Accumulibacter sp.: one gene and its partner. The protein of the gene in region 1 interacts with the protein of each later gene in a pairwise test. Links are inferred from orthologs where the notes say so. Each region holds a gene or a part of one and is shown on either strand. Other genes may lie near its edges.

The links.
Region 2: the proteins of ndk (region 1) and V5B60_RS02380 interact in binary tests that used the Escherichia coli proteins (3 or more experiments, as listed by UniProt). The link is inferred for Accumulibacter sp. from one-to-one orthologs.

Annotation. Positions count from the first base shown.
Region 1 is NZ_JAZKUG010000001.1:3,720,371-3,725,813, reverse strand. What follows is about bases 1,362-4,042. They hold ndk (nucleoside-diphosphate kinase), read right to left. Parts: upstream 3,076-4,042; coding sequence 2,647-3,075; downstream 1,362-2,646. Other genes in these bases: V5B60_RS16275 (TRAP transporter large permease), read right to left, coding at 3,310-4,042; rlmN (23S rRNA (adenine(2503)-C(2))-methyltransferase RlmN), read right to left, coding at 1,497-2,618; pilW (type IV pilus biogenesis/stability protein PilW), read right to left, coding at 1,362-1,506. In the rest of the region: V5B60_RS16295 (helix-turn-helix domain-containing protein), read right to left, coding at 1-709; more of pilW, read right to left, coding at 706-1,361; more of V5B60_RS16275, read right to left, coding at 4,043-4,593; V5B60_RS16270 (TRAP transporter small permease), read right to left, coding at 4,590-5,288; V5B60_RS16265 (TRAP transporter substrate-binding protein), read right to left, coding at 5,372-5,443. UniProt on the Escherichia coli protein: Major role in the synthesis of nucleoside triphosphates other than ATP. The ATP gamma phosphate is transferred to the NDP beta phosphate via a ping-pong mechanism, using a phosphorylated active-site intermediate.
Region 2 is NZ_JAZKUG010000001.1:517,045-522,563, reverse strand. The notes cover bases 1,342-4,098. They hold V5B60_RS02380 (5-formyltetrahydrofolate cyclo-ligase), read right to left. Parts: upstream 3,169-4,098; coding sequence 2,515-3,168; downstream 1,342-2,514. Other genes in these bases: V5B60_RS02375 (lytic transglycosylase domain-containing protein), read left to right, coding at 3,213-4,098; V5B60_RS02385 (HDOD domain-containing protein), read left to right, coding at 1,643-2,485; V5B60_RS02390 (UvrD-helicase domain-containing protein), read right to left, coding at 1,342-1,361. In the rest of the region: more of V5B60_RS02390, read right to left, coding at 1-1,341; more of V5B60_RS02375, read left to right, coding at 4,099-5,168; V5B60_RS02370 (complex I NDUFA9 subunit family protein), read left to right, coding at 5,209-5,519. UniProt on the Escherichia coli protein: Involved in the removal of 5-formyltetrahydrofolate.

The DNA of each region.
Region 1 (5,443 bases):
CCCATGCCGACTGGGCAAACGACAGCCTGAGATCGCCCGCGCCCGCGGACGCCGCGTCCGCGGACGCCGCCGCCAGCACCGTGGCATTCGGCGGGCTGACGCTGGTCACCGATTCGGCAGAAGCCGCATGTGGCGTCGAATCGTGGGCTGTCGGCAGCACTGGCGCGGGCTGCGCGCGTTCGGCATGTGGCGCCATCGAGCGGCTCTCGATCATCTCGCTCAGCCGCGCCTGCCACTCCCTCAGCGGCGCAAAGAAGTAGACCAACACCGCCAGCACCAGCAACAGCAGCCCGCCCAGAACCGCCAGGTAATCGCGTCGCTCGGCCCGGCGGCCCGGCGGCGATGGCAGGTTGGCGCTGGTTCCGGCAGAAGCGGCGAGCTGCGGCTTCTGCTGCAGCCGGGCGGCATCGAGACCGCGCATCAGTTGCTCGACGTCGAGGTCGAACAGGCGCGCATAGTTGCGGACGAAGCCGCGAATCATCGTGTTGCCCGGCAGGAGCTGCCATTCCTCATTCTCGAGGGCGGCCACCTGGCCCGGCCCGAGCTTGAGCGACTGCGCCACCTCGGCCAGACTGAGCCCGCGTCCCTCGCGCGCTGCGCGCAGTTGTTGCCCGACACCACCGACAGCCAAAGCTGGCGGTTCGCCTGCCGTCCCGGCGGCAGCCGGCCGCTCGTCGGGCGGGAGCGGAAAAACGCCCTGCCCGTTCATTCCGCTCTTCCCTTCAGCAACTCCTCCGCCTCGGGCGACAGCGGGAACTTTCGTCGCAGCTGGCTGGCGTAACGGGCTTCCGCCGGACGGTTGCCGAGAGCCCGCTCGATTCGCACGCCGAGCCACAACGCCTCGGCGTTGGGGTCGTTTTGGCGCAGCAGTTCGACGAGTTCGTGGCGCGCCCGCTCGACGTCACCCTTGCGGAAGTTGATGCTGGCCAGTTCGAGCAGCGCCGGCGGGTTCCCCGGCAGGATGCGCAGGCTCTGCTCGACATGAGCTTCGGCACTCGCGAGGTCGCCAATCCGGGCATAGCAGCTGCCGGCGTTGAGGTAGGCCTTTTCCGGCGTCTTGTAGAGCGGGTTCCTCATTGCCGTCTGGATATGGCCGAGACCCTCCTTCTCACGTCCCACCTGACAGAGAAACCAGCCGTAATTGTTGTTGATCTCCGGATCCTTGCCGTCGAGGCTGAGCGCGCGACGGAAATCCTGGTCGGCCAGTTGCAGCTCGCGGATGCGGTACGCCGCCAGTCCGCGCATGGCGTAGGCCGTCGCATAGTCCGGATCGATCAGGATGGCGATGCTCATCTCCTCGAGCGCGACCGTCAGGTTGCCGCTCTGCAGATACATCGCGCCGAGTTCGGTGTGCAGCTTGGCGCGCGTGCGCGGGTCGCGTGGCTTGGTCGGCTGGCGCGAATCGACCTCGTCCTCGGCGGGCTTCTTCGCTGCCGGCGACACCGAGCCGGAAGAGCAGGCGGCAAGGCCCAGGCAAAAGAAGAGGCAACAGAGGATCAGCCGCATGCGCTCTCCTCCTGCGACACCCGTTCGAGAACGAAACTGCGGCTCCCTCGCCGCGTCCGGTCGCGCACCTGCCCCGCCAGTTGGCCGCAGGCAGCGGCGATGTCGTCCCCACGCGTCCTGCGCGTCGTCGTGACGACGCCGCCGGCGAGCAGGATCTCGGCGAAGCGACGCACCCGCATGGCCGGCGAGCGCCGGTACGGCGAGTCCGGGAAGGGGTTGAAGGGAATCAGGTTGAACTTGCACGGCACCTCGCGCGTCAGCGCCAGCAGTTCGCGCGCCTGCGCATCGGAGTCATTGACACCGTCGATCATGACGTACTCGAAGGTGATGAAATCGCGCGGCGCCCGTTCGAGATAGCGCTGGCAGGCGGCGAGCAGTGCGCGCAGCGGATACTTGCGGTTGATCGGCACGAGTTCGTCACGCAAACCGTCGTCCGGAGCGTGCAGCGACACCGCCAGCGCCACCGGGCACTCGTCGCGCAGCCGGTCCATGGCCGGCACCAGGCCGGAAGTCGACACGGTGACCCGCCGCCGCGACAGGCCATAGGCATTGTCGTCGAGCATCAGGCGCAGCGCGCGCACGGTGTTGTCGAGATTGGCCAGCGGCTCGCCCATGCCCATCAGGACGACATTGCTGATCATCCGCTCGCCGTTCGCCGGGCGCTCCGCCCAGCCACCCAGCGCATGCTGCGCCTGCCAAAGCTGGCCGATGATCTCCGCCACCGTCAGGTTGCGGTTGAAACCCTGCTTGCCCGTGGCGCAGAACGAGCAGTCGAGCGCGCAGCCAGCCTGTGTCGAGATGCACAGCGTGCCGCGCTCCTCCTCGGGGATGAAGACAGCCTCGACGGCGTTGCCGCTGCCGACGTCGAAAAGGAACTTGCGCGTGCCGTCGTCGGCCACCCGATCGGCGATCACCGGCGGCGGCTGCACGACCGCCTGCGCGTCGAGTTTCTCGCGCAGGCCGCGGGCAATGTCGGTCATCGCCGCAAAGTCCGCCTGCCCGAAGCGATGCAGCCAGCGCAGCACCTGCCGCGCGCGAAACGGCTTCTCGCCCCGGTCGGCGAAGAAGGCCGTCAGCGCGGCGGCATCGAAATCGAGCAGGTTGACCGTCATGGTGACCGACGAGGCAGGTCCGCGAAGACTAGCGACCGGCGTAGACGCTCATTTCCGGGAAGAAGAAGGCGACCTCGACCTTCGCCGTCTCCGGTCCGTCGGAGCCGTGCACGGCGTTGGCGTCGATCGACTCGGCGAAGTCGGCGCGAATCGTCCCCGGCTCGGCCTTTTTCGGATCGGTGGCGCCCATCAGCTCGCGGTTCTTGGCGATCGCGTTCTCGCCCTCGAGCACCTGGATCATGACCGGACCCGAGATCATGAAATCGACCAGATCCTTGAAGAAAGGACGCTCGCGATGCACGGCGTAGAAGGCGCCGGCTTCCTGCGGTGACAGCCAGGCCATTTTGGCGGCAATCACCTTCAACCCATTGGTTTCGAAACGGGAATAGATCTTGCCGATGACGTTCTTCGCGACGGCGTCGGGCTTGATGATGGAAAGGGTACGTTCGCTGGCCATGGAGCACTCTCCGGATGCGGTGGATGAAGAAGAAAAACGACGCGAAATCATATTGCTAGACGACTAACCTGAAGATTATACCAAGACTCGGGCACGCGTGCCGGCAGCGACGCAAATTGGACCGCGAATCGATCGCCGACCGCCACGATCGCCATTCGCCAGCAACGCAAAAAGGGCGCACACGGGTTGCCCCGCGCGCGCCCCGACAGAACAGGCCGCGGTGTCCGCCAACGGCTACATCATGCCGAGTGTCCTCGGCAGCCAGAGCGACATGATCGGCACATAGGTGACGACGACCAGGAAGACCAGCATCGACAGCAGCCACGGCCAGACGGCGACGGTCAGTTCGGTGATGCCCATCTTGGTGATGCCGGAGGCGACGTAGAGGTTGAGTCCGACCGGCGGATGGCACATGCCGACCTCCATGTTGACCACCATCAGTATGCCGAAGTGCACCGGATCGATGCCCAGCTTGATCGCCACCGGGAAGAGGATCGGCGCGAAGATGAGGACGATCGACGACGGTTCCATGAAGTTGCCGGCGAGCAGGAGGATGATGTTCACCGCCAGCAGGAAGGCGATCATTCCCAGCCCGTGGCCGAGCATCCAGTCCGCCAGCGCCTGCGGGATGTTCTCGTTGGTCATGATGAACGAGAAGAGGACGGCGTTGGTGATGATGTAGAGCAGCATCGCCGACATGTTCGCCGAGTTGAGCAGCACCCTCGGCACGTCCTTCATCGTCAGGTCCTTATAGACGAAGACGGCGACGAAGAAGGCATAGACCGCACTCATCGCTGCTGCCTCGGTCGGCGTGAACATGCCGCTGTAGATGCCGCCCATGACGACGACGATCAGGAACAGGCCCCAGGCCGACTCGCGGAACGACTTGACGCGCTGCGTGAAGGAGGCTTTCGGCATGCGCGGATAGTCGAACTTCTTCGCCCGGTACCAGGTGACACCACCCAGCGTCATCGCCAGCAGGATGCCCGGGATGACGCCGGCCATGAACAGCGCGCCGACCGAGGTGTTGGTCGCCACCGAGTACATGACCATGACGATCGACGGGGGAATCAGGATGCCGAGTGCGCCCGAGGTGGTGATGACCCCGGCGCCGAAGCGGTTCGGGAAGCCGGCCTTGACCATCGCCGGCATCAGGATCGAGCCGATGGCGACGACGGTTGCCGGCGACGAGCCCGAAACCGCTGCGAACAACGCACAGGCCATCACCCCGGCGAGGCCGAGGCCACCGTACCAGTGGCCGACGACGTCGGTCGCGAACTTGATCATCCGCCGCGCAACCCCGCCATGGGTGAGAAAGTTGCCGGCCAGGATGAAGAACGGAATCGCCATGATCTCGAACTTCTCGATGCCGGTGAACAGCTTCAGCGCCACCGATTCGAGCGGCACCTGGGTGAACATGAAGAGGAAGCTGAGTACCGTCAGGCCGAGCGAAATCGAGATCGGCATGCCGGTCAGCATGAGGACCAGCAGGATGACGAAGATGATCGTCGCGTTCATTTCTTCTCTCCTCCCTGACCAGACCGATCTTCCGGATGGTGTTGCGAGTAGTTGCGATCATGTGGGTGCAGGTTGTCCTCGAGACGGTAGGTCTCGGCAACGTCCGGATTCTCCTCGATGCCATCGACGTGGCCATGATCGTGGTGTGGCAGTTCGCCGGTGCGGATGAAGCCCCAGGTGACCTGCAGGAAGCGGAAGCACATCAGTGACGAACCGAGCGGAATGGCGCTGTAGACGATCCAGGTCGGCCATTCGAGGTCCGGCGTCGTCGGGCCTTCCGGTACGTCGCCGACGTCCCAGCCAAACCAGGAATAGAAGGCGTAGTGGAAACCGTTCTCCCAGACGAAGTGCGCCCCCAGGGTGCCGACGATGCCGGTGAACAGCGCTCCGGCGAGCAGGCCGAAAATGACGAACTTGCCGCGCGTCTGCTCGCTCATGCGGTTGATCAGCACGTCGACGCCGACGTGGATGCCGGTCCGTACGCCGTACGCGGCGCCGAACTTCGCCATCCAGACGAACATGATGATGCACAGTTCCTGTGCCCAGCCGAAATTGAGCGACAAGAGCCAGTCCTGCAGCCCGGGAATCGACATGCCCGAGAGATAGCGGTGCATCACCGACAGGAAGATGATCGTCGTTGCCGCCCCCATGAGGAAGGTGATCAGCCACTCCTCGAGGTGGTCCAGTAGCTTCATAGAGAATGCCTCCTCCGACTGCCTGCAAAAAGGCCCGCTGGGTCAGGCATCCCAACGGGCCGTTTCCGTCCTCCTGGCCGCGATCAGAACTTGCTCGGATCGAAGCCTGTCTCCTTGTACACCGATTGCAGCAGATCCTTGCCGATGCGCGACTC
Region 2 (5,519 bases), 3.2 Mb from region 1 along the record:
CCGCTCTTGCCGGACAGACTCGCGGCAGCCTGGTACAGGCTGGACTGGGTGGCGTGGGCCGCTTCCTGCAGCGCCTCGGTGCTGCGCGTGCCGATTCCCCGGGTCGGGAAATTGACGACGCGGGCGAAGGCCGTGTCGTCATCGGGATTCACGATCAGGCGCAGGTAGGCGAGCGCATGCCGGATCTCCTGGCGGTCGAAGAAGCGCAGCCCGCCGTGCACCCGATAGGGGACGCCGGCGGTGAACAGCTGGTGCTCGAGAACGCGCGACTGCGCGTTCGCGCGGTAGAGGAGGGCAATCTGCTGCCGGGAGACGCCATCGCGCACCAGTTCGACGATCTCGTCGACGATCCGGCGCGCTTCGTCGGTGTCGGAAAAGGCCGCGTAGACCCGTATCGGTTCGCCGGCGCCGGCGTCCGTCCACAGATTCTTGCCGAGGCGGCCGCGATTCTGCCTGATCAGCGCATTGGCGGCGTCCAGGATGTTGCCTTGCGAACGATAGTTCTGTTCGAGGCGAATCACGCTGGCCAGCCCAAATTCGCGCTGCAGGTCCCGCATGTTGCCGATCTCGGCGCCGCGGAAGGCATAGATCGACTGGTCGTCGTCGCCGACTGCGAAGAGGCAGGCGGCGGCTGCCTGCGGATCGGTGCTGCCGTGTCCGGCGAGCAGTTTCAGCCAGGCGTACTGCAAGCGGTTGGTATCCTGGAATTCGTCGACCAGGATGTGCCGGAAGCGTGCCCGGTAGTGCTGCCGGAGTGGCTCGTTGCGCTGCAGCAGCTCGTACGAGCGCAGCAGGAGTTCGGCGAAGTCGACGACGCCTTCCCGCTGGCACTGCCTTTCATACTCGACGTACCATTCGATGCGGCGGCTGGTGTACCGGTCGTAGGCTTCCGCCTGCGCCGCGCGGACTCCCTGTTCCTTGTGCGCGTTGATGAAGTGCATCAGTTCGCGCGGCGGGTACTTCTGGTCATCGACCGCGAGCGCCTTGAGCAGGCGCTTGATCGCTGCCAGCTGGTCGGCGGCATCGAGGATCTGGAATTGCGCCGGCAGTCCGGCTTCGCGATGATGTGCCCGCAGCAGGCGATTGCACAGCCCGTGGAAGGTGCCGATCCACATGCCGCGCGTGTTGATCGGCAGCATCGCCGCGAGGCGGGTCAGCATCTCCTTCGCTGCCTTGTTGGTGAAGGTGACGGCGAGGATTCCGGCTGGGCCGACCTGGCCGGTCGAGATCAGCCAGGCGATGCGCGTCGTCAGCACGCGCGTCTTGCCGCTGCCGGCGCCGGCAAGGATCAGCGCATGCTGCGGCGGCAGTGTGACGGCGGCCAGTTGTGGCGCATTGAGGTGGGCAAGCAGGTCGGACATCGATCGTTCCGGACGCGACGGGTGGGCGTGATTATAGCGGCCGCACCCTCGCCCGCGTGGCCTTGCACGCGCGCGCGGCCGGTCGTGGCAGGCCCGCCGAGAGTCCATCCCCGCCCGCTTTCGCAACCATTCCAACGAGCGGGCCGCGAGGACCATTACAATGACGACGCGGCGACCGGGTGATCGGCCGGCAAGGCAGATGCGGCAAGCTTCAGCGAGCGCGCCTGTCCTGCCGCAGGATTCCAGTTTTGGGCAGCGTTCGTGGGAGACGGGAGGGAGTGATGGCAAAGGAGTTGGCACCGGAACTGATCCAGAAAACGCTGCAGGGGATCAATATCCCCGCGCGACCACAGATACTGGTGCGGCTCGACAGTGAAATGGCCAAGGATGATCCGGATCCCCGGATCGTCGTTCGCCTGATCAGCAGCGATGTGGTTCTGTCTGCCGCCATGCTGAAGACGGTGAATTCGCCGTTCTTTGGTCTGTCGCGCAGGATCAGCTCGGTGGCGCAGGCGGTCAGCATGCTCGGCCTGAGGATGACCGCGCGCATCGTCAGTGGACTCGTGCTGCGCATGACCATGGGTGGCAGGCAGTCGTCGTTCGAGCGCTTCTGGGACACCGCCGAAAAGGTGGCCTGCATCTCCGGTTATGTCGCGTCAACCCTGCCGAGGGGACCGCGCGATGAAGCCTACTGCTTCGGCCTGTTCCGTGATATCGGCATCCCGATGCTGCTGCAGAAGTTCCCCGACTATCGGCAGACCCTCGCCTTGGCCGACAACACGGTTGATCGTCCGATGACGGTGATCGAGGAGGAACGGCATGCCACCGACCATGCGACGCTGGGTTACCTGGTGGCGCGCAGCTGGCTTCTCCCGGAGGTGATCTGCGAGGGAATCCGCCATCACCATGACCCGTCCATCTTCGACACCAGGGATCTCCCCAACCCCATGGCCCTGACGCTGATCGCGATCAACGCGCTCGCCGAGCACCTGGACGACGAGTATGTCCGCATGCGCGCCAATGCCGGCTGGCAGCTGATGGCAGATCGTGTGCTCGTCCATCTCGGTCTGTCCGAGGACGACTACTGTGACCTGCGGGAGGAGGTGACGACGCTGGTGCGGTGAGGCTCGGCCGCGCGCCAGCCAACTCCGGGTCACGGCTTCATGGCGGCGGGGTTGCCGGCTGGCGTGGCCGTGCAGCGATGGAGGCCGCGTTCGGTGACGATCAGGTCGAGCGGCTGGTCGTGCAGCTGGCGATGCAGCCAGTCGAGTCGCGACAGCTCGAATCCGACACCGATCGCCAGTGGCCGCGGGCGCAGGCTGGCCAGCGTGCGATCGAAGTAGCCACCGCCGTAGCCGAGGCGGAAACCGGCGGCATCGAAGCCGACGAGCGGGATCAGCAGCGCCTCCGGCAGCACCGGCTCGCCGCTCGCCGGCACCGGGATACCGTAGCGGTCGGTGGTCATTGCTACGGTCGGTGACCAGGCGCGAAAGGCGAGGCTGCTGTCGGCGGCGAGGACGACCGGCAGGAGTGCCATGAAACCTGGTTCGCCCTGGCGATGCCAGTCTGCGATCAGCGGACGCAGATCCGCTTCGTTGTCGCGCGGCCAGCAGAAGCCGACGCGCATGGTGGCGAGTCGGGGCAGCGCTTCCCGCAGCAGGGCACGGATCCGCTGCGAGTATGCCGCCCACTCGCCTGCCGGCAGCGCGCGGCGGCGCGCCAACAGGGTGCGGCGCAGGGCGCGCCGGTCGTCGGCGGTCGCCGCCGCTGGCGCGGCAGCGCTGCCGGGCATGAAGCCGCTGGGCATGTGTTATCCTCGCCGACGCCATCATCCGAAAGTACCAGCTTAGCATGAACCTCCTGTCGACGACCCTCCTGCTGCTGTTCCTGCTGTTCTCGCCGACCGCCGTCGTGGTCAAGCATGCCGCGGCACAGTCGGCCGACGACCAGTTCCTGGCCGCCCGGGAAGCGGCGCGGGCTGGCGACCGCGCCCGCCTCGAGCGGTTGGCGCCAGCGCTGCACGGGTACGAACTCGAGCCCTACGTCGACTACTGGCTGCTCGTGCCCGACCTCAAGGACGCCGATCCGGCGCTGGTCAGGGCTTTCCTGGGTCGCTACGAGAACACCTACATCGCCGAGAAACTGCGGACCGACTGGTTGCGGCAGCTCGCCCGCAAGCAGCAGTGGGATCTGTTTGATGGCGAGTATCCGCGCCTGTTGCAGCCTGATCAGGAGCTGGCCTGCTACGCGCTGCAGGGCCGCTTGGCACGCGGCGACGCGAAAGCGCTCGATGAAGCCCTGCCGCTCTGGCTGAGCGCGCTCGAGCCGCCCGATTCGTGTTACCCCGTGTTCGAGGCATTGATCATCGGCAAGCGCATCCTCGCCGATGCGGTCTGGGCGCGCATTCGCCGCCAGTTCGAGGCGAACAAGATCGCTGCCGCCTTGTATACGATGAACTACCTGCCCCCGGCACAGACGCCGGAGAGGAAGCTGGCGCAAACGGTGGCGGATTCGCCGCTGCCCTGGTTGAGCAAGCTGCCCGCTGATTTTTCCGGCAACCGCCTGCAGCGCGAGCTGGCTGCCCTGGCCGTGCAGCGCGTTGCGCGCAACGAGCCGCAGGTGGCCGCCGATCAGCTCGAGCGGATCGGTTCGTCGCTGCAAAGTGGCGAGAAATCCTGGGCGTGGAGCCAGATTGCCCGGCAGGCGGCGCAGCGGCACATGCCGGAGGCGTTGCAGTGGTATCGCCAGGCGGGCGCCGTACCGTTGTCGGATGAGGTTGCCGAATGGAAGGTGCGGGCAGCATTGCGCGTGCAGGACTGGGGCAGCGTGCGCTCGACGATCGAGAGCATGCCGCCGGCGCTGGCGGCTCAGCCGGCGTGGGTCTACTGGCTCGGTCGCGCCTACCGCGCCGGTGGCCGGACCGACGAGGCGAACGCCCTGTTCGGCCGGATCGCCGGGCAGCCGGACTTCTACGGCAGCCTGGCCAGCGACGAACTCGGTCGGCCGACGGCACCACCGCCGAAAGCGCCGCCAGCCAGCCGCGAGGAACTGGCGCAGGTGGCTGCGCTCCCTGGCGTGCAGCGGGCGCAGGCCTTCTTCCGCCTGAATCTGCGTAGCGAGGGGGTGCGCGAATGGAACTGGGCGTTGCGCGGCATGAGCGACCGCGAACTCCTGGCGGCGTCCGAGATCGCCCTGCGCTCGGGCAACTACGACCGGGCCATCGCGGCAGCCGACCGGACGCGCAACGAGCACGACTATTCGCTGCGCTATCTGGCGCCATATGGCGACCAGGTGCGGCCGGCGGCACGCAATCAGGCTCTCGACGATGCCTGGGTGTACGGCCTGATGCGTCAGGAGAGCCGCTTCATCAGCAGTGCACGTTCGCCCGTCGGGGCTTCGGGCCTGATGCAGCTGATGCCGGCCACTGCCAAGTGGGTGGCGAACAAGATCGGTCTGAAGGATTTCCATCAGGGGCGGGTCAACGATCCGGAAACCAACCTGCTGCTCGGCACCACCTACATGCGGCTGGTGCTCGAGAGTCTCGACAATCACCCGGTGCTCGCCTCGGCAGCGTACAACGCCGGGCCGGGACGGGCGCGGCGCTGGCGTGCCGAGCGCCCGCTCGAGGGAGCGATCTACGCCGAAACCATCCCCTTCAGCGAAACCAGGGATTACGTGAAGAAGGTGATGAACAACTCGATCTATTATGCGGCACTGTTTGACGGCAAGCCACAGACGCTGAAGAACCGGCTTGGCGTCATCGCTCCGCGCACGGGGGGCGAGGTCAGGGGCGAAGATTTGCCTTAGAATGTCGGCTTCCCGACTTCTCTTCCCACGGCAGGATGCTATGGACCTCGCGAACGTATTGTTGATCGGTGGCAGTGGTTTCGTCGGTGGCTGGATCGCCAGTCGCCTGTCGGAAAGCGGTGTGCGGGTGACGATCCCGACCCGCCATCGCGAGAACACCAAGAAGCTGATCACCTTGCCGACCGTCGAGATGGTCGAGGCCGACGTGCATGAGCCGGCGACGCTCGTGCAGCTGATGCGCGGCCAGGATGCGGTCATCAACCTGGTCGGCATCCTGCACGACGGCGATTCCCGGCTGCCATACGGCAAGGGCTTTGCCGCCGCGCATGTCGAACTGCCGCGCAAGATCGT